Methylomagnum ishizawai: one gene and its partner. The protein of the gene in region 1 interacts with the protein of each later gene in a pairwise test. Links are inferred from orthologs where the notes say so. Each region holds a gene or a part of one and is shown on either strand. Other genes may lie near its edges.

Region 1 (12,908 bases):
GCTCCAGGCGTAAACCGAGCCGATGGAAATATGGATGCCGATACCGGCAAGCGCGATCAAACCGCGATTCTTCATGCGATGGCTCCGAAAAAAGCCGACCGTTACAGGCAGATTCGGAGGCAGCTCGAAATCCTTGTGTCGGGGCCGGACTGGGGAATGTATAAATCTTGCGGGGCGGGAAAGACCCGGCTTCGCGATTTTAACCCGGCCGCTGCCGTGGCGCGGCGGGTGTTCCCTAGCCTCCCTTGGCAGCGCCGGGACGCCGGGCGCATGGTCCAGGCTGGTTTAGCGGGCGACCCAGGTTAAGATAGGCGCTTTTCGCGGTTTCCCTTTCACCCTCCCCAATCCCGGAACTCCCTTGTTAACCACAGCGAACCTCACCATCCAATTCGGGGCCAAGCCCCTGTTCGAGAACGTCTCCGTCAAATTCGGCGACGGCAACCGCTACGGCCTGATCGGGGCCAACGGCTGCGGTAAATCGACCCTGATGAAAATCCTGGGCGGCGATTTGGAACCCACCGCCGGCAATGTCTCGCTCGATGCGCACGAGCGCCTGGGCAAACTGCGCCAGGATCAATTCGGTTTCGAGGAATACACCGTCATCGATACCGTACTGATGGGCCATGCCGAACTCTGGCGGGTCAAGGCCGAGCGCGAACGGCTGTACTCGCTGCCCGAGATGAGCGAAGACGAGGGCATGCGGGTCGCCGACCTGGAAATCCTGTTCGCCGAACTCGACGGCTACACCGCCGAATCCCGCGCCGGGGAATTGCTCCTGGGCGTCGGCATCCCGCTGGAACAGCACTACGGCTTGATGGGCGCGGTCGCTCCCGGCTGGAAATTGCGGGTGTTGCTGGCCCAAGCCTTGTTTTCCGATCCCGATATCCTGTTGCTGGACGAACCTACCAACAACCTCGACATCAACACCATCCGCTGGCTGGAAAACGTGCTGAACGACCGCAATAGCACCATGGTCATCATTTCCCACGACCGCCATTTCCTCAACAGCGTCTGCACCCATATCGCCGACCTGGATTACGGCGAACTGCGGGTCTATCCCGGCAACTACGACGATTACATGATCGCCTCGACCCAGGCGCGGGAACGGCTCCTGGCCGACAACGCCAAGAAGAAGGCCCAGATCGCCGAATTGCAGACCTTCGTCAGCCGGTTTTCGGCCAATGCCTCCAAAGCCAAGCAAGCCACTTCCCGCGCCCGCCAGATCGACAAGATCAAGCTGGACGAAGTGAAACCGTCCAGCCGGGTCAATCCCTTCATCCGCTTCAACCAGAAGAAGAAGCTGTATCGCTTGGCGCTGGAAGTGAAGGATTTGGCCCAGGGCTATGGCGCGGAACCTTTGTTCCAGGGCTTGGATTTGATGGTGGAAGTGGGCGAGCGGGTGGCGGTGATCGGTCCCAACGGCATCGGCAAAACCACCTTGCTGCGGAGCCTGGTCGGCGAACTGCCGCCGGACCGGGGTACGGTGAAATGGTCGGAAAATGTGAACCTGGCCTATTTCGCCCAGGACCACGCGGCGGATTTTTCCACCGACATGAGCCTGTTCGACTGGATGGACCAATGGAAACAGGAAGGCGACGACGAACAATCGGTGCGGGCGACCTTGGGCCGCTTGCTGTTCTCGCAGGATGAAATCAAGAAGCCGGTGCGGGTGCTATCGGGCGGCGAGCAAGGCCGGATGCTGTTCGGCAAACTGATGCTGCAACAGGCCAATGTCATGGTGATGGACGAACCCACCAACCATCTCGACATGGAATCCATCGAATCGCTGAACACCGCCTTGGAACAATATCCCGGCACTTTGATCTTCGTCAGCCACGACCGCGAATTCGTGTCCTCGCTGGCGACCCGCATCATCGAATTGACCCCGCAAGGCGTCGTCAACTACAGCGGGAATTATGAGGATTATTTGACCAGCCAGGGTGTGCAATAGCCGGGAAGGGCTAGAATGGCCCGGACTTAGCCCGGATTCCATCCGGGGTTGCGCGGAAATAGCGGCTTGAAGCCGTTGCGATACCATGTAGACCCTCATCCGCCTGTTTTAGACCCACTATGCAAGCCAAACCTGCCTGTTTCCTCCTGAATCCCGGAGTGAACCCATGAGCGCCGGTATCAATCTCGTCACCGGAGCCACCGGCCATCTCGGGGCCAATCTGGTCCGCCGCCTGCTCGAAGAGGGCGAAAGCGTCCGGGTGATGCTGCGGGCCGGGCGCGACAACGGCGCCCTGGATGGGCTGGATGTGGAGCGCGTCCAAGCCGATTTGCGCGATGCTTCCGCCGTCTCGCAGGCCGTGCGGGGCTGTACCCGCGTCTACCATTGCGCCGCCCTGGTCTCGACCATCGAGGGCGACGCCGCCCATAAGCGCGAGATTTACGACACCAATGTCGGCGGCACCCGCCATATCCTGGCGGCGGCGCGGGAGCATGGCGTCGAAAAAGTGGTGGTGTCGGGTTCTTTAAGCGCCACCGGCTACGAACCCGACCGCGCCAGCCACGAGGACATGCCGTTCTATCCGTTCGAGCGCCATCTGCCCTACGGTTTCACCAAGCATCTGACCGAACACGAATGCCTCAAGGCCCATGCCGATGGGCTGAACGTGGTGGTCGCCACTTCCTGCGCCATCATCGGCCCGCACGATTATGTGCCCTCGCGCATGGGCCGGGTGTTGGTCGATTTCGCCCATGGCAAGCTCAGGGCGTATATCCCCGGTGGGTTCGAGTTCGTCTCGGCCTGGGATGTCGCCGAAGGCCATCTCCTCGCCATGCGCCAGGGCCGTTCCGGGCAGAAATACATCTTCAGCACCGCCTATGCCTCGGTGGATGATTTGCTCGGCCTGTTCCGCGAGGTCACGGGCCGTCCCCTGCCCAGGTTAAAGCTGCCGCCACAGGTGATGGCCGCTGTGGCCGAGGTGGCGGATAAAACCTGGTTCCGCCTCTTTCCCAACCAGCCCCGCCGCTTCACCCCGGCGGCGGTGCGTCTCCTGACCCTGCGCCGCCAGGCCGGCCACGACAAGGCCCGGCGCGAACTGGGCTACCAGCCCACCGGATTACGCCCGGCGGTCGAGTCCGCCTATCAAGATTTCGTGCGCCGCGGCGTGATTGTCCCGGCCCAGTAACCCCGAAAACCCCCAAGCCCCGGAGCCTGACATGAGTTCTGCCCAGACCCAAAGCCCACCGCCCATTTTCACCGACGCCAAAACCACCCGCCAAAAAGCCCGCTCCGCCGGTTTGGACCCCGACCGCTGGTACGTGGTGGAATACGACAAGGCGGTCAAGAAGGGCCAAGTCAAGGAAGTGGTGTTCTGGAACAATTCCATCGCCCTCTACCGCGACGAGGAAGGCCAACTCAACGCCGTGCAGAACCGCTGCCCGCACCGCCATCTCAAGCTCACCCATGGCGTGGTGGACAAATGCCATCTGCGCTGCGTCTATCATGGCTGGGCCTTCGACCGCGAGGGCAAGCTGGTGGATTATTCCCACGATAGTTTCGGCAAGCCCTTAATCAAAACCCAATTGCGGACCTATCCGGTGCGGGTGCGCTATGGCCTGATTTGGCTATTCCCCGGCGATCCGGCCTTGGCCGAGGTGCATAAAATTCCCGAGATTCCCGAATTGAGCGGCGATAATCCTTGGGCGTCGTTCGCGGCGGATTTCACCTGGAAAACCCATCATTCCATGGTGATCGATAATATCTGCGATTTCGCCCATGCCTTCTTGCACCGCAAATACCGTCCGTTCATCGATGCCAAACTGACCCATCACGAGGCCGACGATGACCGGGTCTATTTGACCTACGATGCCTATATGGCGGGCGGCAGGGTTTCCGGTATCTTCGTGGACCGCAACCGGGTTAATACCCAGTCCATCGAGTTGTGTTATCAATATCCCTATCAATGGACCAATACCGGCGATAGCATCAAGAACTGGTCGTTCATGCTACCGATCAACGACCGCACCACGCGGGCGTTTTTCCTGTTCTATTTCGACGCGGTGACGATTCCATTCCTCTCGGTGAAAACCCCGAAATGGTTGACCCAGACGGTGTTGAATATCGCCAAGCCCCTGGTATTCAAACCCATCCTGCTGGAAGACGGCGTGGCTCTGGAAGCCGAGCAACTGGGTTATGAGGAACATTGGGATGCCCCGCCCATCGAGTTGAATCCGGTGGTGCCGCTGTTCCAGAAACTGACCGCCCGCAAGTGGGAGGAATATCTGGCCCGCAAAACCGATGGTCAAAACCCGGCCCAACCGACCGAAGACGGAGCGCAAGCCGCCGCCTAAAACCCGTGGCTTCCTAAGCGCCGCTTGCCGTAAATCGATTTCTAAAACCATACCGCTGATTCCCAGGTTTCTGGGGTCGGCGGTATCTTTTTATGCGAGTCAAATAACAATGATAAAACCCGGCGATTTGTTCGAGCATATCCTGACCCGTTATCGTGGTCTGTTCGCCACGCTATTCCTCTTGCCGATTTCGGTGGTTTACGGGGCTTATTCTACCCTCCGCGCCCAAATCGCCTTCCGCCGCAACAGCGCCCCGGCCCGGCACGATGCCCGTGTCCAGGCCGTCATCGCCCAAGTCGAAGCTTGGAAACAAGACGGCTGCAAGGAAAAACTCACCACCGGGCGTTCCGGCTGGAAAACCATGAGCGAATTGGTGCCGAAATATAAGCTGACCCATCGCAAGATCGATGTCGGACTGTACGATATTTTAGGCATAGACGAGGCGCGAGCCGTGGTCCGGGTCGAGCCTTTGGCGAGTATGGGCCAGATTTCCCGCAGTCTCATCGCCAAGGGTTGGACCTTGGCCGTGGTGCCGGAATTGGACGATTTGACGGTGGGCGGCTTGATTATGGGTTTCGGGGTGGAAACCAGCAGCCATAAATATGGCTTATTCCAGCATATTTGCGAATCCTTCGAGATCGTCACGGCGGAAGGCAAGCTATTGAAATGCAGCCCGGTCGAAAATAGCGAACTGTATTATCAAATCCCGTGGAGCCATGGCACTCTGGGATTCCTGGTTGCTGTCGAACTCAAGATTGTCCGGGCCAAGCCCTATATCCGCTTGCATTATCAGCCGGTCTATAGTTTGGACGAAATGGTCGAGGTGTTCGAGCAAGCCTCCCGCGATACCGCGAATAACGATTTCGTCGAAGGGTTGGTTTATAGCGGCGGGACGGCGGTGATTATGCGCGGGCAATTCGCCGACGAACTGGGCTCCGACGGGGCTTTCAATTCCATGGGCTGTTATATGCGGCCCTGGTTTTATAAACATGTCCAAACCTATCTCGAAGCCCGTAAATCTGGCGTCGAATATTTACCACTGCGTGATTATTTCCACCGCCATACCCGCAGTTATTTCTGGGCCATGGAGGACATCATCCCATTCGCCCATCATCCGGTGTTCCGGTATCTCCTGGGCTGGGCCTTGCCGCCCCGGATCGAATTGCTGAAATATACCGAAACCCGCACTACCCAGCGTTTGCGTGAGCGCTATCATGTGATCCAGGATATGTTGGTGCCGATCCGCTATCTCAAGGAATCCATCCGCTATTTCGATGAACATTTCCAGGTTTATCCCTTATGGCTGTCGCCGATGGCGATCAAGGATAATGGTGGGAAGCCTGGGTTTATCCAGCCGTTGAAAATGGCGGATGGCACAGTGGACGAAATGTATGTGGATATCGGCGCTTATGGCACGCCGGGGATTGGCAAGGCATTCGATAATGCCGTGGCCTTGCCCGCGTTGGAGCAATTCGTCATCGCGCATCAAGGGTATCAAGCCTTGTATGCACGCACTTGCATGAGCCGGGAGGATTTCCGCGCCATGTTTGACCACACCGGCTACGATGCCCTGCGGGATCGCCTGCCGCACTGCCGGGAGGCGTTCGACGAGGTCTATGACAAGGTGTCGGCCAAAGGCCGGGTGTCGCCGGTCGAGATGCGCGAGTTGGAAAGGCAGGCGTAGCGGCCCGTTCCGGGTATCCCGCAGCAAAACCCCGCGCCGCTCTGAGGCGCGGGGCTATCCGGGTTCAATGCCAATGCCCACCCCGCCAGCCGCCGCCGTGCCAGCCGTAGCCGCCACGCCAACCATAACGCGGGCCGTAATAAGGCCGGTAATAGCCCCGGTAGCCGTAATAAGGTGCCGCATAGCCATAGGAAAGGCCGTAGCCATAGCGCGGGTAGACCGGATAGGTGCGGTAATAGCCGGGAGAGGAGTAGGCGCATCCCTGCATCGCCAAGGCCATCCCTAGCAGGAGTGCGAGTAATAGACGTTTCATGCCGGACCTCGCTGGCCCCCGTCGGGGAGCCGGTGTGCCGCGAACCGCCGCGGCGTTTAGCTGAGCATAGGCCGGATAGGATGAATACGGGCTTAACCGGGCATCCGGGCTACCAGCCTAAAGCCTTGGACAAGCTCTGGGCCTTCGCGTCGCGTTCCCCGAGCGGGGCCAGCCCGAAGCGGGTTTCGATCAGCTTGAGGATGGAAGTGGTGTTGTAGACCGTGGAGTCCACATGGCCGCGCTTGGCGAAGGGCGACACGATCAGGGCCGGGATGCGGCTGCCCGGTCCCCAGCGGTCGAGCATGGGCGGCGGCACATGGTCCCAGAAGCCGCCGTATTCGTCGTAGGTGACGATGACCAGGGTCCGGGGCCAGAACTTGCCGCGTTCGATCTTGCCCAGGATATCGGCGATATGCCGCTCGCCGGACAGGAGGTCGGCGTAACCCGGATGTTCGTTCAGGCTGCCGATGGGTTTGTAGAATGCCACGGCGGGGAGTCGGTCGTGTTCGAGGGCGGCGAGGAAATCGGCCCCGTCCTTGAGGTGTTCGGCCCGGTCCCGCGTGCCCCCGGCATAGCGCTGGAAATAGGCGTAGGGCTGGTGGTGGAACTGGAAGCCGGGATCGGCCCGGCCCGCCACGGCATCGTTCCAACCGCCCGCGTACCAGGCCCAGGAAATCCGCTTGTCGGACAGGCGGTCGCCCAGGGTGGGCTGGACCAGGGGCGGTAGCAGCTTGCGCGGGTCGATGGCGGCGGGATGCGGGCCTTGCGCCGGGAATACCGTGTTGACCGCGTAGCCATCGGGGCTGAACGTCCCGTCTTTGACCAAACCGCCTTGATCGTCCAGGCGGGCCAGCATGTCGGGCGGCGGGTCGGGGTGGCGCGGGGTGCAGGCGCAGGCCAGCCACATGTGGTTGAGGAACGAACCCCCGAACGCGGCCTGGAAGAAATGATCCGCCAGGGTATAGCGCCGGGCGTATTGCCAGAGCGGAAGCTTGGTGCCGTCGTAATAGCCCATGGCCAGCCCGCCCGCGTCGGAGACGGCGGCGAAGCGGTCCATGCGTCCGCCGTCGATTTGTTGCTGGTGCTGGTAGAAGCGGTGGGTCAGATCGCCGGTCTTCTGGTCCGGTGGCACATAGCGCCCGATATCGAAGGGCTGGTTGGGCAAATCGGCGGGAAAGCGTCCGTCGTGGACGGGCGGCTTGTGTTCGGTGTTGACGACCGGCGGCAGGGTGTCGTAAATGCGGCCCTGGAGATCGGTTTGCCGGGTGGCCTGGGGTGGGGCTTGCGCGATGCCCGCCGCGCCGGGGAACAGGCCGTAGAGGTTGTCGAAGCTGTGGTTTTCCAGGTAGATCACCACGATATGGTCGATCCGGGCCAGGCCTCGGGCCGGGCCGGGTTGGCCCGCCGCCGTCCAGGATGGGAGCGACAGGAGCGCGGCCAGGAGGGCGCAAGCGGGGCGGGGCGGCTTGGGCATGGTCAGCGATAGGCGTTGGCGAGGTTGTCGAACAGCTTGCGGCTCATCCCGGTGATTTTCAGGAACTTCTCCAATTCTTCCGCCAGCGAGGAAGATTGATAGGACTCCTGCATGATGAACAGGCAGAAGCCCAGGATCGAGTTCAAGGCGCTCATGGCTTGCTTATAGCGGTCGATGTTGTCGCGGTAGATTTCCCCGACCAGTTCGATCAATTGCTCGGTGATCAGCACGATGCCCCCGGCCATGAATTCCACCGGCAGCTTCACCCGCACATGGACATCGCCCACCCGGTACATGGCCGCGGTGAAACTGTCGTCGTAAGGGCCGTCGAACAGGCTCCGCAACCAACGGACGTGGGTGCGCTTGAGGTCGTCGATGCGGCCTTCCAGCACGGGGCGGGCTTGCGGGATTGTTTGCAACTTGGTGTAGAAGTGGTCCGTCACTTCGCCCAGGCGGGGCGCCACCGCCAAGCCCAGCTCCCGGAGGACGGCTTCCTTGTCCGGGGTGAGGGCCGAGAAGGCTTTGGCGTATTCGGTGAGCGCCGTTAGATCGCGTTTCGACATCGGGATTTTCTCTGGGGTTGTCGGGGCCGTGCGGGGTTTGGGGTGGGGCGTTCCATCCGGGCTTGGAATATCCCGGTATGGATGCCGCGCCGCGCAGGGCTTTTTAGGGTGGTCTTGCCGAGGATGGCCGGGTTGTCCAGGCCGGGGAGAGAAAATACCAAATCGATGCCTGTAACAAAACGGTAAAAGCGGGCGATATGCCGATGATGTCGCGCCGCGGCCCGGTCCAAGCGGATTCCGCCGCTTAGATATCCAGGTTCGCCACTTCCAGGGCGTTCTTCTCGATGAAATCGCGCCGGGGTTCGACTTGGTCGCCCATCAGGGTGGTGAAGATTTGGTCGGCGGCGATGCCGTCCTCGATCTTGACCTGCAACAAGCGGCGGCTGTTGGCGTCGAGGGTGGTCTCGAACAATTGCTCGGGGTTCATCTCGCCCAAACCTTTGTAGCGCTGGATATGCTGGCCGCGCTTGGCCTCGGCCATCATCCAGTCGAAAACGGCTTTGAAATTGGCGACATGGGCTTTCTTCTCGTCCGCCGCCACCAAGCTGTCCGGGCCGAACAGGTCCGCCGTGGCCTGGCCGAAGGCGGCGAGCCGCTTGTAATCGGCGGAATTGAAAAAGCCCGCGCCGAGTTCGATGGCCTTGTAGACGCCGTGCAGGCGCTTTTTGATCAGGGCGTGGAATTCGCCGCCGCTGGATTGTAGGTCGATCTCGAAGCTGGCCCCCGGTTCGGCCCGGTTGAGCCGGGTGTTCAAGCGATCGAACCACGCCGCGCGGCGGGCCTCGTCGGCCATCGTGGCGGCGTCCAGGGCGGGCAGTTCGGCCAGCAGGTCGAGCAGGGTGGCGTCGTAGCGGTGGGCCAGCCGTTGCACCACGCCACGCACCGCCAGATAGTCGCGGGCCAGTTGTTCCAGGCCGTGGCCCTGGATCGGCGGGGTCTGGGGGTTGGGGTGGAGGCGGGTTTTTTCCAGCGCGAGTTGCAGCAGGTAGTTGTTCAACTCGGTGTCGTCCTTGACGTATTGCTCCTGCTTGCCCTTCTTGACCTTGTACAGCGGCGGCTGGGCGATGTAGATATGGCCGCGCTCGATCAATTCGGGCATCTGCCGGTAGAAGAAGGTCAAGAGCAAGGTGCGGATATGCGAGCCGTCCACGTCGGCGTCGGTCATGATGATGATGCGGTGGTAGCGCAGCTTGTTGGGATCGTATTCCTCGCGTCCGATGCCGCAGCCCAGGGCGGTGATGAGCGTCCCGACCTCTTCCGAGGAAATCATCCGGTCGAAGCGTGCCCGCTCCACGTTGAGGATTTTGCCCTTGAGCGGCAGGATGGCCTGGGTGCGGCGGTCGCGGCCTTGTTTGGCGCTACCGCCGGCCGAATCGCCCTCGACTAGGAACAGTTCCGACAGTGCCGGGTCTTTTTCCTGGCAATCGGCCAGCTTGCCAGGGAGGCCCGCGATATCGAGGGCGGTCTTGCGCCGGGTCATTTCGCGGGCTTTGCGGGCGGCTTCGCGGGCGCGGGCGGCCTCGATCATCTTATGGGCGATGAGCTTGCCGGTGGCGGGCTGTTCCAGCAGGAATTCCTGGAATTTCTCGCCCATGGCGGCTTCCACCACCGGCTTCACCTCGGACGACACCAGCTTGTCCTTGGTCTGCGAGGAGAACTTGGGGTCGGGCACCTTCACCGACAGCACGGCGGTCAAGCCTTCGCGGGCGTCGTCGCCGGTGGTGTCCACCTTCTGCTTTTTCAAGAACCCTTGGTCTTCGATGTACTGGTTCAGGGTACGGGTCAGGGCGCCGCGGAAACCGGCCAGATGGGTGCCGCCGTCGCGCTGGGGGATGTTGTTGGTGAAGCAGAAGATGTTTTCCTGGTAGGAATCGTTCCATTGCAGGGCGGCTTCCACGGTGATGCCGTCCTTCTCGGCCAGGAAATGGAACACCTTCTCGAACAGCGGGGTTTTGTTCTTGTTGAGATGCTCGACGAAGGCGCGGATGCCGCCCTCGAACTCGAAAACATCGCTCTTGCCGCTGCGCTCGTCCTCCAGGCTGATGCGCACCCCGGAATTCAGGAACGACAGTTCCCTGAGGCGCTTAGCCAGGATGTCGTAATGGAACTCGATATGGGTGAAGGTTTGGTCGCTGGGCTTGAAGCGCAGCATCGTGCCGGTGTCGCCGGCCTCGCCGAATTCGGCCAGGGGCGCTTGCGGTTCGCCGTGGCGGTATTCCTGGCGGTATTTCTTGCCGCCACGGTGGATTTCCAAGGTCAGGAGTTCCGATAGCGCGTTCACCACCGACACGCCCACGCCATGCAGGCCGCCCGAGACCTTGTAGGAATTTTGGTTGAACTTCCCGCCCGCGTGCAGCACGGTCATGATGACTTCCGCCGCCGAACGGCCTTCCTCCTCGTGGATATCCACCGGGATGCCGCGGCCATCGTCGGTCACGGTGACGGACTCGTCGGCGTGGATAATGACGCGGATGTTCTTGCAATAGCCCGCCAGGGCTTCGTCGATGGCGTTATCGACCACCTCGAACACCATGTGGTGGAGTCCGGTGCCGTCGTCGGTGTCGCCGATGTACATGCCGGGACGCTTGCGGACGGCGTCCAGTCCTTTCAAGACCTGGATGGAGGTACTGTCGTAATCGTGGGCGGGTTGGGTGGCTGTGTTCATGCGTTAGAGGTCGCTGTGGTCACTTGGTGTCGAACAAGGGCGGGGTTTCCAGGGCTTGGATGGCCGGGCTGTTGAGCAAGGATTGCATTTGAATCCGCGCCAGTTGGTTGAGTATCACCAAGCGGGCCGCTTGGCTATGGCCTTGTTGGATGAGTAAGGCGTTCTGGCTTTCCAGGCTCGCCAAGACCACAAGCTGGGTCACGGAGGCGTGGTCGCGGAGGTTGCCGTCTTTGTCGGGGTTTTGCGTGCGCCATTCCTTGGCGGTCAGGCCGAAGAGCGCCTTGTTGAGTACATCCGCTTCGGAAGCGTAGATGAAGCCTTCTTCCCGTTTGCTGATTTCGGGCGGGATCAGATGGGTTTTGATGGCGTCGGTGTGGATACGGTAGTTGGTTTTGGTCAGGGAGCGCCGGATGTTCCATTCGAGTTGGCCCGACTGTGCTTCTTGCTCTTTAAGTCTTTGAAACTCCTTGATGAGGTAGAGCTTGAATTCGGGGCTGAGCCAGGTGCCGAACTCGAAGGCGATGTCTTTGTGGGCGAAGGTGCCGCCGTAACGTCCGGCCTTAGCGACAACGCCGATGCCGTTGGTTTTTTCGGTCCAGCGCTTGGCGGACATTGTGAAGCGGTTTAAGCCTGCCATCGATTTAATTCCCTCGAATTCGAGGGAATTAAAATTCGGATTGTTCAAGCGCTCCCATACGCCCAAGAACTCAATCGTGTCTTTGTTGCGTAGCCACGCCTCAATCAGCGCCGAACCACCCTCGAAGCCGCCGACCATGTCGGTCAAGCTGATGTAGTCCTCTTCATCCTTGTTGAATACATGGATTTCAATCCCTTGAACGACAATACTTTTGTTGCTGGCCATGGTGTTTACGGGACCGGAAAGTGGGTGGGAGGGGACGCCTGCCCGTGGGCAATCTCGAATAGAGCCGCTTCTTCGCCCAAACCGTTTTGGATCATCTTGCTATCGGTGGCGGAGATGAAGTACTGGGTCCGTCCCTCGCGCAGGAAGCCGAGCAGGTTTTTTTTGTTGTCCTCGTCCAGTTCGGAGGCCACGTCGTCGATCAGGACGCAGCCCGCGGCACCCGCCCGCGCTTCCAGCAGCCGGGCTTGGGCCAGCAGCAGGGCGTAGACCAATAGCTTCATCTGGCCACGGGAGAGGTAGGCCTTGACCGGGCGGCCCTGGAGCGCGATGGAAAAATCCCCCTTGTGGGGGCCGGACTGGGTATGCCCATGGCGGAGGTCGTGGGGGATATCCTGTTCCAGTAGTTTTTCCAGGGGATTTGCGGTGTCCCAACCCGCTTGAGTGTGCAATTGGAAAACCAGCCCCTTGAAAAAGCGTTGTGCCGTGTCTTGGAAGAAGGGTTCGAGCCGTTCGGCGTAAAGGCGGCGCGTTTCGCCCACTATTGTACCGTACCGCGCCGCTTCATGGGTCCATGGGGCCAGTTCCCTGGGCCGTTTTTCCCGCAAAAGCGCGTTGCGCTGGCCCAAAGCCTGGGTATAGCGCCGCCAGTGGTCGAGATAGGCCGGGTTTTCATGGAACGCGCCGAAATCCAGGAATTGGCGGCGGGTTTTGGGCGGGCCTTCCAGCAGCGCCACGCTGCCGGGCTGGATCGCCAGTACCGGGAAGGCGCGGAGCAACTCGGCGCTGGAGTGTAGGCCGCGCCCGTCCAAGTGGATTTCGCGCCGACCGTTGCGGGCGATGCGGAGGCCGACGGGCAGGGGCGGGGATGAGTCCGCCGCGACCCGGCCCACCACGGTCAGGGCGGGTTGGTCGAAGCGGATGATCTGGTGGGGTTGCGAAGTACGGAAGGATCGCGCCCGGCCCAGCAGGTAGATGGCTTCCAGCAGCGAGGTCTTGCCGCTGGCGTTGGGGCCGACCAGGAAATTGAGGCGGGGAGAAGGCAACAGCG
Region 2 (16,256 bases), 1.2 Mb from region 1 along the record:
CGATCTTGCTCATGCTGATGCCATGGCGGGCGAAAGGCTCCAACACGCCATATAACGCGCCCGGATCGTTGCGCGTGGTCAGCAGCAGGGAAGTCTTGTCCTGGCCGGTGCGGTTCACCGGATTGCGGCCAATCACCAGGAACCGGGTGGTGTTGTCCGGTTCGTCCTCGATATTCCGCGCCAAAATCCCCAGGCCATACAATTCCGCCGCCACCTCGCCCGCGATGGCCGCGCAACCGGGCGTTTCAGCCGCCAACCGCGCCGCCTCGGCATTGCTGCTAACCGCCGTGCGCCGAACGCCCGGCAACTGGCGGTCCAGCCAACCCCGGCACTGGGCCAAGGATTGCTGATGCGAAAACACCTCGCGGATTCCGGCCAAATCCTCACACTGCCCCATCAGGTTGTGATGGATACGCAGGCTCACCTCGCCGGTAATCAACAACCCCGAACGCATGAAACTGTCCAGGGTATGGGTGATGACGCCTTCGGTGGAATTTTCGACCGGCACCACGCCATATTGGCAAGCGCCGCCCTCGACGCTGCGGAAAATCTCGTCGATGGACGGCAACGGACTGGCCGCGATGGCGTGGCCGAAATGCTTGAACGCCGCCTGCTGGGTGAAGGTGCCTTCCGGCCCTAGGAAAGCCACGGCCAGTGGTTTTTCCAGGGCGAGGCATTCCGACATCAGTTCCCGGAAAAACCGCACCACCACGTCCCGCCCCAACGGTCCAGGATTCCGCTCCGCCATCCGCCGCAACACTTCGGCCTCGCGCTCGGGCCGGTGGAAACACTCGACCTCGCCAGCGGCGGTCTTGATCTCCGCCACCTGCTGGGCACAAGCGGCGCGGCGGTTCAGCAACGCCAAAAGCTGGTCGTCGATGGCGTCGATTTCGCGGCGTATCCCGGCCAGGGGATGTTCGACGGGGGTGATTTCTGGATTCCGCATGGGCTGGAGCTTCAGAGGGTCCGTACCGACAACACGCCCTTGATGGACCCGATGCGCTCCAGGGTTTCGGCGGGCACCGCAGCGTTCAGGTCGATCAAGGTGTAAGCGTAATCACCCCGCGACTTGTTCAACAAATCGATGATGTTGAGGTTGGCTTCGGCCAGGGCGGAGGAAATCTGCCCGACCATGTTCGGCACGTTCTCGTTGGCGATGGCGAGACGATGACCTTGGCTGCGCGGCATGACGACTTCGGGGAAGTTCACCGAATGGCGGATATTGCCGTTCTCCAAGAAATCGCGCACCCGCTCGGCCACCATGATGGCGCAGTTCTCCTCGGCCTCGTGGGTGGATGCGCCCAAGTGCGGCAGCACGATGGCCTTGGCATGGCTGAGGAGGGCTTGGCCGGGGAAGTCGCAGACATAGGTTTGCAACTGGCCGGAATCCAAGGCGGCGCGGACGGCGTCCTCGTCCACCACCGGCGAACGCGAGAAATTCAACAAGACCGCGCCCTTCTTCATGAAACCGAGGCGCGGGCCGTTGATGAGATGGCGGGTTTGCTCGCCCAGGGGGACGTGCAGGGTGACAAGGTCGGAACGGGAAATCAGATCGTCCACGCTGCTGGCCCGCGCCACTTTCGAGGACAGCATCCAAGCGCTTTCGACCGTCAACAGCGGGTCGTAGCCGATGACATTCATGCCGAGATCGATGGCGGCATTGGCGACCTTCACACCGATGGCCCCGAGCCCCAACACCCCCAGGGTCTTGCCGGTCAACTCGAAACCGACGAAGGCTTTCTTGCCCTTTTCCACTTGATGATGGATCGAGTCGTCGTCGCCTTCCAGGTGCTTGGCGTAATTCCAGGCATCGCAGATTTTGCGGGCGGCCAGCAGCATCCCGGCCAGCACCAGTTCCTTCACGGCGTTGGCATTGGCTCCCGGCGCGTTGAACACTGGCACGCCGCGCTGGGTATATTCGGACACCGGGATGTTGTTGACACCGGCCCCGGCCCGGCCCACGGCCTTGACCGTCGCGGGGATTTCGACCCCGTGCAGGTCGAAGGAACGCAGCAGGATGGCGTCGGGATGTTGGATTTCGGAAGCGACCTCGTAGCGGTCGCGGGGGAATTTTTCCAGCCCCAGGGGCGAGATGTTGTTGTAGGTGCGGATTTTGAGCATGGATTTCACCCGTGTTGCTTTTCGAAGCCAGCCATGAAGTCCACCAAGGCATCGACGCCCGCTTCCGGCATGGCGTTATAGATACTGGCGCGGAAACCGCCCACCGAACGATGGCCTTCCAGATTCACCAAACCCGCCGCCTTGGCTTCGGCCAGGAAGGTTTTTTCCAAATCGGTGTTGGCGATGCGGAACGGCACGTTCATGCGCGAACGGCAGGCCGGATCGACCGGGTTGGAATAGAACGGCGAATTGTCGATGGCGGCGTAGAGCTTGTCGGCTTTGCGGGTATTGAGCGCCTCGATGGCGGCGAGTCCGCCCTGTTCCTTCAACCATTCCAGCACCAGCCCCAACAAATACCAGTTATAGGTGGGCGGGGTGTTGAGCATGGAGCCGTTCTCGGCCTGCTTCTTGTAATCGAAGATCGAAGGCGTGAACGGCAGGGTTTGGCCCAGCACATCCTCGCGCACCACCACGATGGCGATGCCGGCCGGTCCCATGTTCTTCTGCGCCCCGGCGTAGATGAGCGCGTATTGGGCTACATCCACCGGGCGGGACAAGATATCGGAAGACATATCGCAAACCAGCGGGAGACCTTCGCTGTCCGGCACGCTATGGAATTCCACGCCGCCGATGGTTTCATTAGAGGTGTAGTGCAAATAGGCCGCTTCGGCGTCGAGCTTCCAATCGGCGCGGGCCGGAATCGCGGTGTGCTGGTTGTCCTTGGAACTTGCGGCGATCAGCACTTCGGAATAGAGCTTGGCTTCCGCGATGGCTTTTTCGGACCAGATGCCGGTGTTGACATAGCAGGTCTTGGTCTTGCCGCGCAGCAGGTTCATGGGGATGGCGGCGAACTGGCCGGTGGCCCCGCCCGGCAGGAACAGCACCTTGTAATCGGCGGGCACCGCCAGCAAGGCGCGGAAATCGGCCTCGGCCTGCTCGGCGATACCGACATAGGCCTTGCTGCGATGGCTCATCTCCATCACCGACATGCCGGTGCCGCCCCAATCGAGCAATTCGTCGCGGGCCTTTTCGAGTACCGCCGTCGGCAGCGTGGACGGTCCCGCGCTGAAGTTATACACCCTCGCCATCGCTCTCTCCTTCTTGGTTAATCGGATTGATTTCGGTCGGATCGGTCCCGGCGGATTCTTCGCCGGTCTCGGCGATATCGTCGGACTCGCCTTCCAACATCGGAATACGGTCCACGCCCACCACTTTCTCGCCCGGATTGAGGCGGATCACCATCACGCCCTGGGTGTTGCGGCCCAGTTCGCGGATTTCCTCGACCCGGGTGCGGACCAGGGTGCCGCCATCGGTAATCAGCATGAGTTCGTCGCTTTCGTTCACCAGCACCGCGCCCACCACCGCGCCGTTGCGCTCGTTGGTCTGGATGGCGATGACGCCCTGCCCGCCCCGGCGATGCCTGGGGAAATCGGCGATATCGGTGCGCTTGCCGTAGCCCTTTTCGGTGATGTTCAGCACCGAGCCTTCGGTGCCGATGATGAGGGCGATGATCTTCTGATCGTCGCCCAAGGCCATGCCGCGGACGCCCGCCGCGCCGCGCCCCATGACCCGCACATCGTCCTCGTCGAAGCACACCGCCTTGCCCGCGTCGCTGAACAGCATGACATGCTGCTGGCCGTCGGTGATGGCGACATCGACCAAACGGTCGTCCTGGCGCAGGTCGATGGCGATCTTGCCCAGGCTGCGGGGCCGCTCGAACTCCTTCAGCGCCACCTTCTTGACGATGCCGGACGCAGTCGCCATGAAGATGAAATGGCCTTCGTCGAACTCGCGGATCGGCAGGATGGCATTGATGCGCTCACCGTCCTCCAAAGGCAACAGGTTGACGAAGGGCTTGCCGCGGGAAGTCCGGCTCGCCACAGGCAATTCGTAGACCTTGAGCCAATACACCTTGCCGACGCTGGAGAAACACAGGATGGTGTCGTGGGTGTTGGCCACGATCAGCTTCTCGATGAAATCCTCTTCCTTGGTGGTCGCCGCCGCCTTGCCGCGACCGCCACGGCGCTGGGCGCGGTAGGCCGTGAGCGGCTGGGATTTCACATAGCCTTCGTGCGACACGGTGACAACCATGTCTTCCTCGGTGATGAGGTCGGCGCGGCTGAGGTCGAGATGGTCCGCGATGATCCGGGTGCGGCGCTTGTCGGCGAATTGCTCGCGGATGGCGGCGAGTTCGTCGCGGATGACTTCCATCAGCCGGACATCGCTGCCCAGGATCGCCAGGAATTCATCGATCTTGGCGAGGATTTCGCGATATTCGGCGATGATTTTGTCTTGTTCCAGGCCGGTCAGCCGGTGCAGGCGCAGTTCCAAAATGGCCTGGGCCTGTTCCGGCGACAGGCGGTAGCCTTGATCGCCCAGACCGAACCAGGCGTGCAGGGTTTCGGGACGCGAACGGATGGCATCCTCGGCCCGCGCCAAAAGGTCCATCACCACGCCCGGACGCCATACCGGCTCCAACAAACGCTCTTTCGCCACGGCGGGGTTGGGCGAAGTCTTGATGAGCTCGATGACCGCGTCGATATTAGCGAGGGCCACAGCCAAACCTTCCAGGATATGGGCGCGTTCGCGGGCCTTGCGGAGATCGAACAAGGTGCGCCGGGTCACGACCTCACGGCGGTGGTCGATGAAAGCGGCCAGGAACTCCTTGAGGTTCAGGCAGCGCGGACGGCCATCGATCAAAGCCACCATGTTGATACCGAACACGGTCTGCATCGCGGTCAATTGGTACAGGTTGTTCAGCACCACTTCCGCTGCTTCGCCGCGCTTGAGTTCGATCACCAAGCGCATCCCGTCCTTGTCGGATTCGTCGCGCAGGCCGGAAATCCCGCCCAAACGCCCTTCCTTGGCGAGTTCGGCGATTTTTTCCTGGAGCCGGGCTTTGTTGACCTGATACGGCAGCTCGTGAACCACGATGCTGGTGCGGTGGCCGTCTTCCTCGAATTCGCAACGGGCGCGGAGGTAGATGCGGCCCCGCCCGGTCAGGTACGCCTCACGGATGCCGCCAGCCCCGTTGATAAGCCCGAAGGTGGGGAAATCCGGGCCGGGGATATGGCCCATCAAATCCTGGATACTGGCTTCCGGCTGTTCGATGAGGTGGAGGCAGGCGTCGATGACTTCGCCCAGGTTGTGCGGCGGGATATTGGTCGCCATGCCGACCGCGATCCCGGCCGAGCCATTGACCAGCAGGTTGGGAATCCGAGTGGGGAGGACCGTGGGTTCCCGCTCGGATTCGTCGTAGTTGGGGATGAAATCGACGGTTTCCTTGTCGAGGTCGGCGAGTAGCTCATGGGCGATACGGGCCATGCGGACTTCGGTGTAACGCATGGCGGCAGGTGGATCGCCATCGACGCTGCCGAAGTTGCCTTGTCCGTCGATCAGCATATAGCGCAGGGAAAAGGGCTGCGCCATGCGAACAATCGTATCGTAAACAGCCACATCGCCATGCGGATGGTATTTACCGATCACGTCGCCCACCACGCGGGCCGATTTCTTATAAGGCTTGTTCCAATCGTTGCCCAACTCGTGCATGGCATAGAGGACGCGGCGATGCACGGGTTTCAGCCCGTCCCGCACGTCGGGAAGCGCCCGGCCCACGATCACGCTCATGGCGTAATCGAGATAGGACTGCTTCATTTCGTCTTCGAGGTTGACCGGGATGATTTCTTTGGCGAAGGAAGTCATGGAGGGCTGGGCGGCTCTGGTGGCGGCGACACCCCGGCGGACTGGCCCGCGAGGCGGCACGGAAGCGTGTTGAAAAAGAACGGCATTATAGCGGGTGGGGCGGTCTGGCTCCACCGCGCGAGGGCGGGCCGACCCGGCATCGACCCGCCCGCCCGTTACCGAAACCGGTTCCGCCGGACGTTTAAGCTTGTTTTAAGCCAGCCGCCCTAATATCCCCCCCCGTGAATGGCACTACCTGAAGGAAGCACTTGGCCGGTTCCCCGCGAACCGGCCTTTTTTTCGCCCGCATCCTGGCGGTTGTGGGCCGTGGAAGCCCTGCCCTATGATGGCAACCACCACGCCATGCCCCCGGAAGGAGACTGCCCATGCCCAGCCGGTACACCCTGCCCGTCCTGTTGTGCCTCTGCCTCGCCGCCATCGCCCAAGCCGGGCCATTGCCCCCAAGCCAAGTGCCCGACGCCCTCAAGCCCTGGGTCGATTGGGCACTATGGGACCACCCAGACCGCAATTGCCCACCGATGCCCGGCGCGGACGGAGAACGCCCCTGCGTCTGGCCGGCCCGGTTGGCCCTGGACCTGGACGAACACGGCGGGCGGTTCGAACTGCGGGTCCAGGTCTACACCCCGAGTTGGGTGGCGCTGCCGGGCGCGGCGGAACACTGGCCGGGCGCGGTCGAAGCCGACGGCCAACCGACGGCACTGGAAGCGCAAGACGACCGCCCCGGCCTGCGTCTCGCGCCCGGCTCCCACACCGTGACCGGGCACTACACCTGGGACGCCCTGCCGGAAAGCCTGCCCCTGCCCGCCCACATCGGCCTGATCGAACTCAAACTCAAGGGCAAGCCGGTCTCGATCCCGGCCTTCAACGACGACGGCGCATTGTGGATACACAACGAAGGCGCGGCCAAGCCCGCCGAAATCGCCGACACCCTGGCGCTCAAGGTCTATCGCCGTATCGACGACAGCGTCCCGGTCAGAATCACCACCCATCTCGACCTGGATATCGCGGGCCGTCCCCGCGAATTGCTGCTGCAAGGCGCGGTGCTGGACCACGCCATCCCGCTGCGGGTGGATAGCCCCCTGCCCGCCCGCTTGGAAGCGGATGGCCGCTTGCGGGTCCAAGCCCGGCCCGGCCATTGGAGCCTGGACATCATCACCCGCCAGCCCGGCGAAGTCGGCGAATTGAAACCGGGCACGCCGGCCGAACCCTGGCCCGCCGAGGAAATCTGGGCCTATGCCGCCAACCCCGGCATCCGGCTGGCCGAGATCGAAGGCGTCCCGGCCCTCGATCCGCGCCAGACCGAATTACCCGAAGTTTGGAAACAACTGCCCGCCTACCACCTGGAACCGGGCGCGGCCATGGTCTTCAAAACCCTCCGCCGCGGCGACCCGGACCCCGAACCCGACAGTCTCGACCTGCACCGCCGCCTGTGGCTGGATTTCGACGGCCAGGGCTACACCGTCAACGACCAGATCGGCGGGCGCATGACCCAGGGTTGGCGCTTGAACGCGGGCCAGGGTTTGGACCTGGGCCGCGTGTCCCTGGACGGCGAGCCGCAATCCATCACCCACGACACCACCGGCGGCGGCATCGGCGTGGAAGTGCGGCGGGGCGAACTCGCCCTGTCCGCCGATGGCCGCTTGCCGGGTTCCGCCACGCTGTCGGTGGCGGGCTGGGACCGGGATTTCCGGCAGGTGGACGCCGAATTGAACCTACCGCCCGGCTGGCGCTTGCTGGCCGCGACCGGGGTGGATCAAGCGCCCGGCACCTGGATCGCCCGGTGGAGCCTGCTGGATTTGTTCATCGTCTTGATCGCCGCCCTGGCGGTGGGGCGCTTGTGGGGCTGGCCCTGGACCGGGCTGGCCGTGGCGGGACTGGCCCTGTCCTGGCACGAACCGGACGCGCCGCGCTATATCTGGCTGCATGTGCTGGCGGCGGTGGCTTTGGCGCGGAACCTGCCGGAGGGACGGGCGCGGCAAGTGGCGGGCGGGTACCGGAATCTGGCCGCGTTGGCCCTGGCCTTGATCGCCCTGCCGTTCATGGCGGAGCGCATCCGGGTGGGGCTTTATCCGCAGTTGGAATATCCCTGGGTGGCGCAAGCGGCCCCCGCCGCGCAAGCCGAATTGGCGGTACCCGCCCGGCAGCCTGTCGAAGAGGCGGCTCCCACAGCCGGGGCCACGCTGGACCGGACATTCCGGGCCATGAGCAAAGCGGCACAGCTTTCCGCCCCCGCTACCCCAGCCGCCGCGCCCCCGGCCCAACCACCCCGCGCCATCGATCCCAACGCCATCACCCAAACCGGCCCGGGCCTGCCGGAATGGCGCTGGACCACGATTCCCCTGAGCTGGAACGGACCCGTCACCCGCGCCCAGGAGATGCGCCTATTCCTGCTGCCACCCGCCGCCAACCTAGTGTTGAACCTGCTGGAAGTATTGCTAGTGCTGGGCTTGGCCGGATTGCTGGTCTGGGGCAAGCCGGGTCCGCGCCCATCCGGGCCGGGCGGCGCGGCGCCGCGGCGCGGGTCGCTTCCGTTCCTGCTGATTCCGCTGTTGCTGTTCCTGCCCGAAGCCAAGGCCGAGATTCCCAGCCCGGAGCTATTGGACACCCTCCGCGACCGCCTGTTGGCCCCGCCCGATTGCCAACCCCGGTGCGCGGAAATCCCACTGCTGCGGCTGGAAACCGCGCCCGGCGAACTCCGGCAAACCCTCGACATCACCAGCGCCGCCCAAACCGCTGTGCCCCTACCCGCCCAGCCGGGGCAATGGTCGCCGTCGCGGGCCGAGGTCGATGGCAAACCGGCGCAAAGCCTGTTCCGCGATAGCGGAGGTTTGCTATGGCTGGTCCTGGAGCCGGGTCGGCATAGCGTGGTCCTGGCCGGTCCCTTGCCGCCCCGCGAACAAATCGCCCTGCCCTTGCCGCTTAAGCCGCGCCGGGCCGAGGCCACCGGCACCGGCTGGACGGTGGCGGGCATCGGCGATAACGGCGTCCCCGAACCACAACTGCAATTGATCCGCACCGCGGAGCGCCAGGGCGCGGAAGCCACGCCGACCCTGGAAGCCCGGCCCTTGCCGCCTTTCCTGGAAGTGCGCCGCGTGCTACGGCTGGGCTTGACGTGGCGGGTGGAAACCTGGGTCCAACGGCAATTCCCGGCGGATAGCCCGGTGGCGGTGGAGATTCCCTTGATTCCCGGCGAATCGGTGGTCACGGGCGGTGTGCGGGTGAAGGATGGCAAGCTGCTGGCGAACCTGTTGCCCGGACAAACCCAGCTGTCCTGGGAGTCGGTGCTGGAACCCCAACCAAGCTTGACCCTGACCGCGCCCAATACCACGGCCTGGACCGAATTCTGGCAGGCCGATGTCAGCCCGATTTGGCATATGGGCAGTGAAGGGCTGGCCGTGGTCCATCACCAAAATCCGGCGGGCGCTTGGCTACCCGAGTGGCGGCCCTGGCCGGGCGAATCCGTGACTTTGCGGCTCTCGCGCCCCGTGGGGATTCCGGGCCGGACGCTGACGCTGGACGCCAGCGAGTTGCGGCTGGCTCCGGGCCAACGCGCCACCGAAGCCACGCTGAGCCTGCGCCTGCGCAGTTCCCAGGGCGGACGCCACGATCTGGAATTGCCGGAAGCCGCCGTCCTGCAATCGGTCAGCATCGACGGCACCCCGCAACCCATCCGCCCGCAAGGCCGGACGGTTTCCCTGCCCCTGCATCCCGGCACCCAGACGGCCACCCTGGTTTGGCGCGACGACCACGGGATCGATACCCGCCTGAGCGCCCCGGCACTGGATTTGGGCGCGCCCAGCGTCAACGCCAGTACCCAGATCGACCTGGGACCGGACCGCTGGGTCTTGCTGCTGGGCGGACCGGCGCTGGGACCGGCGGTGTTGTTCTGGGGCGTGTTGCTGTTGATCCTGCTGCTGGCCTACGGGCTGGGGCGGGTGCCGCTGTCGCCGCTGCGGCCTTGGCAATGGGCGCTGCTGCTGGTGGGCCTGAGCCAGATTCCCGCGTTCGGCGGGATACTGGTGGTGGCTTGGCTGTTGGGGCTGGCTTGGCGGGAACGGGTCGGGCGGACGCTGGGGGACCGGGGGTTCAACGCGCTGCAAACCGGGTTGGCCCTATTGACCCTGGCGGCTTTGGCGAGCCTGCTGGACGCCGTGCAACAAGGCTTGCTGGGATTGCCCGAGATGCAGGTCGCGGGCAATGGCTCCGACGCCTACCATCTGCATTGGTATCAGGACCGGGCGGAATCCCGACCGCCCCGGCCCTGGGTGGTGTCCGCACCCTTGTGGCTGTACCGGGGGCTGATGCTGGCCTGGGCGCTGTGGTTGGCGTATGCGCTGTTGGATTGGCTGCGTTGGGGCTGGAAAGCCTACGCGGCGGATGGATGGTGGCGGACCCGGCCCAAGGCCGATCCACCGGAGCCGTAGCAATCCGGGAGCGGCAGCATAAAACCGGGCTACGCGCCGTCCCCGGCGACGTAACAGCGGTCCCGCCCGGCGCGTTTGGCTTCCAGCAAGGCCGCGTCGGCCCGCAGCAAGGTCTCGTGATAGCCCTCGCCATCGCGCCGCCGGGCCAGGCCGATGCTGACCGTGATCGGCAATTCGACCCCGTCCACCGCCACCCGCAAGCGGCGTACCCCTGCCAACAAGCGCTCCGCCACGCCCGCGGCCACCGCGGCGTCGATTCCCGGCAGCAAGGCCAGGAATTCCTCGCCGCCCCAGCGCCCGCACATATCCCCTTCCCGCAACCCCTCTTTCAAGGTCCGCGCCAGCGCCACCAACACCCGGTCACCGGTTTCATGGCCGTGATCGTCGTTGACGCGCTTGAAGCGGTCGGCGTCGATCACCGCCAAGGCATAATCCCCGCCCCGCCCATCCTCCTGCTTCATGCACTCGGTCAATAGCCGCCGGTTGGGCAAGCCGGTCAGGGCGTCGTGGGTGGACGCCTCCTTCAGCGCGTTGTTGAGGTCTTGCAGCATGCCCTGGTAGCGGTCGGAAATGCGGGTGATCTTCTCGATTTGGCGCAACTGCCGGTGGTAGCGTTCCGCCATCGAACGGGCCTGTTCCTGGGCGACGTTCTGGTAGCGGTCGGAGATATGGGTAACGCGCTCCAGCCGGACGAGTTGCTCGCGGGTGTGCTGCCAGAGCAAAGCCAAGGCCTCCCGCAAAGGATGCCCCTGGTATTGCTCGTCCGCCAACAAGGCTTCGACCAGTTGCTCGAAGGAATCATCCTGGCGGCGCGGGGACATCTCACTCACCCAAGGGGAGGATTTGGAACGGGAAGGTATAATCCTCCTTAAAATCCCCCGCCAATTCCGCCACCCTTTCGTTGCGGCGGTCGTAAAACCAGCGCAAATCCACCGTTTGGCCCCGCCCGTGGGCCGCCTCCAAAACATCGAGAATATCGATCATGGCGCGGATGCTGCTGGTATTGAGATAGACCAGGGATAACTCCACCCGCAAAGCGCGGCTCCCGTCGGATAGGAAGTTTTCCACCCAACCGATCACCCGGTCGAAAATCTCGAAGGTATTTTCGGGATAAGAATCCCCGCGCAGGATCAAAACCCCGGCCTCCCAATCGCCCCGGATTTCGGGTGTGGACTGGGTACCGTCGATGGATAAGTCTCTGGATTGGTCGTTCATGGCCGTGTGCCGGTTTAAATAGTTGCGCGGAGGCTGAAAAAGGCCCGGCCCGAACCCAGCTCGTCGAGGCTGGCCTCCAGGGGTTCGCTGGCTTTGCGGGCGATTTCGATCAGGCCGAGCCCGGCCCCGGTGGCGCCCGGTTCGCGGGGCTTGCGGAGCCGCTCTTTGTAGGCGGCCTTGAGCTGGACCTTATCGAGGGTGGCGAGGGTTTCGACCCGGGCCTTCAAGGCCGCGCCGTCGGCCACTTCCACCAGGTTACCCGCCGACACCGTGTAATGCCCCCGCTCGTCGTTGGCGATCACCACCGTGGCCGTGGCCTCGGCTTCGCCATAGCCATGGCTGATGGCGTAATGGCGGATATTCTGGCTCATCTCGATATAGACGCTGAACACATCCATCACCGCCGCGGCCCGGACCTCGGCGGATTGGAGATAATTGCGCAGGGCGTTGCCGATTTCCTCGATCAAGCTCCGGGAAATCGGGCCGTTGAAGCAGATCAGGATATTCTCGCCGTTGAAGCGTTCCCGCAAGGAATATAGGCTGGGGGTTTTCATGGTTCGCACCGGGGTGGGTGGCTCATACGGTGAGCCGGAAGGATAACAAGGTGATATCGTCGCGCTGGGCCAGTTCCCCGCGGTAACGCGAGAGTACTTCATTGAACGCGGCCCCTTGCTCGGCCAAAGGCAGGCGGGCATGTTCGCGCAGCATCGCGGCGAAGCGGCCACCGCCGAAGCCGAAGCCATGCTCCCCGCCGGCCTGGTCGAGGAAACCGTCCGTGGTCAGGTAATAGGTGCGGTCTTCCCGCCAATCCAGGTCGTGGTCGCGGTAGGTGCCGGGGCGGCGGTCGGCCAGGGCCCGCCGTTCGCCCGCGACCTCGCCCACCGCCGCGCCATCGCTCCAATACAGGCCGATCTTGGCCCCGGCGAAGCGCAGGGTCCGCGCCGTCCGGTCCAGGTGGACCAACCCGACATCCATGCTGGTCGCCACCGTCCGCGTGAGATGGGCGTCGGCCAACATGGCCCGCATCACCTCGTCGGTCTTGGCGAGGACGGCGGCGGGCGATGCGATACCGGTCTGATAGATGGCGCGGTCGATGCCGGCGCGGGCCAGCATGGTCATCATCGCCCCCGGCACACCATGCCCGGCGCAATCGCCGATGCCGATCAAACAGCGGCCATCGTCGCCGTGGAATACATAGAAGTCACCACCCACCCGGTCCCTGGGCTGCCACAACACGCAATGGTCCTCGGCGAAAACCCGCAGCAATTGGCGCTCGGGCAGGATGGTGCGCTGCAACAAGCGGGCGTAGTCGATGGAGTCGTCGATCTGCTTATGGGCGGCGGCCATACCCCGGTTGGCGGCGTCGGCGGCCTTGAGCGCCTCGGACATCCTATCCAGCGCCGCGTTGAACGCCGCCGTCAAGCGCCCGACCTCGTCGCCCGAATAGACGGTCAAGCGCCCGTCCCAATGGCCGTCGGCGATGCGGTGGGCCTCCTCCGCCAGCGAGGTCAGGGGGTTGACAATATAGCGGCGGATGATCTGGTAGGAGGCGATGGCGGACATCCCCATCAGGATGACCAACAAGAGGGTGAGGTCCAGCCATTGCTCCTGGAGTTGGGTGTCCAGCCGGACCTGGCGCCGGGTGCGGGCGTCCAACAGGTCGTAGGCCGCGCCGATGGAGCGCATGATCCCGGCCTTGGCCGCGTGGTAGGCCGTATCGTACAGCAAGCGCTGGGCCAGGGCCGGGTCGGGCTTGCCCCGCACCAATCCGCCTCGCGCGTCCGCGAACACGCCCTTGACAGCGTTGAGGGCGGTGGCCTCGACCTTGAGCAATTCGCCCATATCGGCCTCGGCTTGGGTGAATTGGGCGATTTCCTGGGGGGAAAACCCAAGCCGCTCCATGCGCCGGGTCCAGGGTACCTGGGTCGCCGGGGTATCGACCCGGAAACCGGGGTCCGCCACCGTGCTATCCCAATCCAGGACCGCATAACCTTGGGGACGGGGCTGTCCGCCATCGCGGATGGCCAGGGTCTCCCAATAGCGCCGCTCCCATACCGGATCGCCGGTCACCGCGTAGGTCCGGGCGAGGCGGCTCAAAGTGTCCGAGTTTTGCCGGAGCTCGTCGGCCAGGAGATAGGACTGGTAACGCAATAGATGGGTCTGGTTCAGCTTCTGGGCGGCGTTCAGCAACAGCATCGAGCTGGCGACCAGGGCCACCAGGACCATGCCGTTGAAGAAGGCGAGCAGCGCGAAACTGCGCTGTATCGACAAGGTCCGCCCCGCCTGCTGCTCCGAGAGGCTGAGCGTCCTGAATTTACCGGGGGAAATATTCACGCTGCGGGGATGGTACTGCCAGGGCTTGGCGAAGATATTACAGAATCCACCCACCCCGTATAAGCCCTCCGGTCCGGGAACGATCCATGTTCCAAAGGTAAATCGAGGAACCGCGCCGCGGCAACCCGTTGCAATCCGGTCTGGGGATCGCGGCGCAACCGCCATGGCCCCACCCAGCCCCGTAGGCGAGGATAGACTGGAGAAGACCGCCCCGCAGGCCACGCCCCGGTCCGTGGCTGGGCACGACCGTCTCGATGCCGGCAAAAACGCCGGTTTTCAGCCGTAAAAAAACCCAGACAAGCCGGGCTTATCTGGGCCATCGCGATGGCCGGATAAAGCAACATGAGCGGCTCTATCCGGCACCATCGAGTTAGGCACTTACGGGTGTAGAGCGGCGAACGCGGGTGGCCATACCAGCGAGACCCGCGCCCAATAAAAGCAAGGTGGCGGGTTCGGGCACGACGCTCAAAACCGCATTACCCGAAGTGGCAGACCCCACTTTGATTAAAGCCCAGTTTATGCTGGCACTGGTATCTTCACAGGTATTACCCCCGGTGTTGCAACCGCCCGCCTGGGTGCCCGTCAGCGTACCGGCATGATAAATACCAGAAACAATTACATTTAAAAATGTAGCAGTCTGCGTCACTATCTGATAAGCGGAGGGCGTGAACGTACCAAATCCGCTGGGTCCGGATATGGCGAAACTACCCAAGGTTGCGGTTCCGGCGTTAACTTGGAGGATATATGGATTAGGGGTTAGGGAAGTAACGGTGGGGCTGATAGGGGCAAGGTCTCCTGTAGGAGGAATAAGACTATTAACCACCAGGGGGGAGAAAGTCACATTTCCAGGATTGGATAAATCAGTTCCTGAAATGGTGAACGCTGTCCCGCCCAAAGATGCGCTCCCATTGATGAAAGCGAGCCCCGCATGAGAGGCATCGGCAAAAGCGAGGGCGCTTATTGCCATCAATGAGCCAGCAAAGATTTTTTTCATAGCTGCTTTTCCTAAAAATTTTACTGAGATTTGGTCTCCTAGCACACTAAGGTGCGGAGAGCTTTAAGCATCAACTTCCGGCTGTAAAAGAACGGGCTGGTGAGTAGGCGCAACGGCCACCAAGACCACATGCAACGTTTGCTCCAACCCGAAGTTTCCAGGATATATAAGGGTCAAATCACCGATAAACTTGCCGTTCGCCCCGTTCCGCTTATACGTTTGGCATCGTGCCCTACCTGTATTGTAAAATTTCGCATAATTTGAGATTTGGGAGATACGGCACAGAAATATGGTACCAGCATAAGATAAAGCGTCGCCAGAGAAACGTAGACAGAAACCAAGATCACTTATGGTCATTAAAGCAGGCCAACCGCGCCAGAAACCATCGAGCGCTTGGGCCAAATCCGGCCATGAGGCGCAAGCCGCGCTACGAAAGACATTTGACTTGTGACATAAATATTGAACATAGTGATTAGCAATTCGCTGATACCGCGCCTGCGGACCTTATTACCAACCCGCCATATCACCTTCGCCACTGATGACCGTACCTTTTTCGTAACACCCCGTGTCTTAGCATCCCTAAGAAGCGCCATCCTCCTTATCGCCGGAACCGGGGTGGTAGTATTTTGCTAAGAATGTGGTCGAGGCCGCGTAAGCTCTTGCCCAAGGGGGTGCCCGCGAGCCACAGACCCGCACCGACCCCCGCCGTATTGGCCACCATATCGGCTGGATCGAAGGTTCGGAACCCGCCCAAACCTTGGAGACATTCGAGCGTGATTCCGAGGACCAGCAGGAACACCGGCCAGCGCCCACGCCCCGCGAACACCTGCCGGAACCAAAACATGAGGCTGGCATAGGCGAGCAGATGCTGGGCTTTGTCCCAGCCCAGGAGGGCGGGAGGCTGGGGCGGATGGGGTATCAAGCTGAGCCAGGCAACGGCGAGGACCATGCCCCAGGCCATCGCTTGCCATAGGCGGGTATAATTCAAGCCAGCGCCATGGCCGCTCGACTGGGACGGGGGCGGGTCGGTTTGCATCGGGTTCGTTCATTCCATCGAACAACAGGCATAAAAAAACCCGGTCAAACCGGGTTTTTTTATATGGCGTCCCCAGGGGGATTCGAACCCCCGTCGCCGCCGTGAAAGGGCGGTGTCCTAGGCCTCTAGACGATGGGGACTTGGACTCGGGTCACATTTGGTGGAGCCAGGGAGGATCGAACTCCCGACCTCTACAATGCCATTGTAGCGCTCTCCCAGCTGAGCTATGGCCCCACTGCGCTGTGAGTCCGAGAATAATATAGTAACCCGGACTGCTTGTCTAGCTTTTTTTCGCGATAAATTCCAAGGCGCGGTCGATCCGCGCCAAGGTCTGGTTTTGACCCAGCAATTCCAAGGTGGTGTCGATAGGCGGCGAAACCGCCGTGCCGGACACCGCCACCCGCAAAGGCTGGGCGACATTGCCCATTTT

What was found.
Region 2: the proteins of gyrB (region 1) and gyrA interact in binary tests that used the Escherichia coli proteins (3 or more experiments, as listed by UniProt). The link is inferred for Methylomagnum ishizawai from one-to-one orthologs.

The regions. Positions count from the first base shown.
Region 1 is NZ_FXAM01000001.1:511,535-524,442, forward strand. The notes cover bases 8,289-11,388. They hold gyrB (DNA topoisomerase (ATP-hydrolyzing) subunit B), read right to left. Parts: upstream 10,999-11,388; coding sequence 8,578-10,998; downstream 8,289-8,577. Other genes in these bases: B9N93_RS02205 (protoglobin domain-containing protein), read right to left, coding at 8,289-8,333; B9N93_RS02215 (KilA-N domain-containing protein), read right to left, coding at 11,018-11,388. Also shown: B9N93_RS02165 (L-lactate MFS transporter), read right to left, coding at 1-75; B9N93_RS02175 (ABC-F family ATPase), read left to right, coding at 359-1,951; B9N93_RS02180 (NAD-dependent epimerase/dehydratase family protein), read left to right, coding at 2,118-3,134; B9N93_RS02185 (Rieske 2Fe-2S domain-containing protein), read left to right, coding at 3,166-4,299; B9N93_RS02190 (FAD-binding protein), read left to right, coding at 4,409-5,983; B9N93_RS02195 (hypothetical protein), read right to left, coding at 6,048-6,296; B9N93_RS02200 (alkaline phosphatase family protein), read right to left, coding at 6,406-7,770; more of B9N93_RS02205, read right to left, coding at 7,773-8,288; more of B9N93_RS02215, read right to left, coding at 11,389-11,860; DNA replication/repair protein RecF, read right to left, coding at 11,866-12,908. UniProt on the Escherichia coli protein: DNA gyrase negatively supercoils closed circular double-stranded DNA in an ATP-dependent manner to maintain chromosomes in an underwound state.
Region 2 is NZ_FXAM01000001.1:1,742,823-1,759,078, reverse strand. Bases 2,993-6,131 are described here. They hold gyrA (DNA gyrase subunit A), read right to left. Parts: upstream 5,824-6,131; coding sequence 3,193-5,823; downstream 2,993-3,192. Other genes in these bases: serC (3-phosphoserine/phosphohydroxythreonine transaminase), read right to left, coding at 2,993-3,209. In the rest of the region: pheA (prephenate dehydratase), read right to left, coding at 1-946; B9N93_RS07950 (phosphoglycerate dehydrogenase), read right to left, coding at 958-2,121; more of serC, read right to left, coding at 2,127-2,992; B9N93_RS24555 (hypothetical protein), read left to right, coding at 6,189-10,247; biofilm regulation diguanylate cyclase SiaD, read right to left, coding at 10,277-11,068; biofilm regulation phosphoprotein SiaC, read right to left, coding at 11,070-11,462; biofilm regulation protein kinase SiaB, read right to left, coding at 11,477-12,016; B9N93_RS07915 (SpoIIE family protein phosphatase), read right to left, coding at 12,039-13,850; B9N93_RS07910 (PEP-CTERM sorting domain-containing protein), read right to left, coding at 14,167-14,790; B9N93_RS07905 (VanZ family protein), read right to left, coding at 15,389-15,826; gltX (glutamate--tRNA ligase), read right to left, coding at 16,107-16,256. UniProt on the Escherichia coli protein: A type II topoisomerase that negatively supercoils closed circular double-stranded (ds) DNA in an ATP-dependent manner to maintain chromosomes in an underwound state.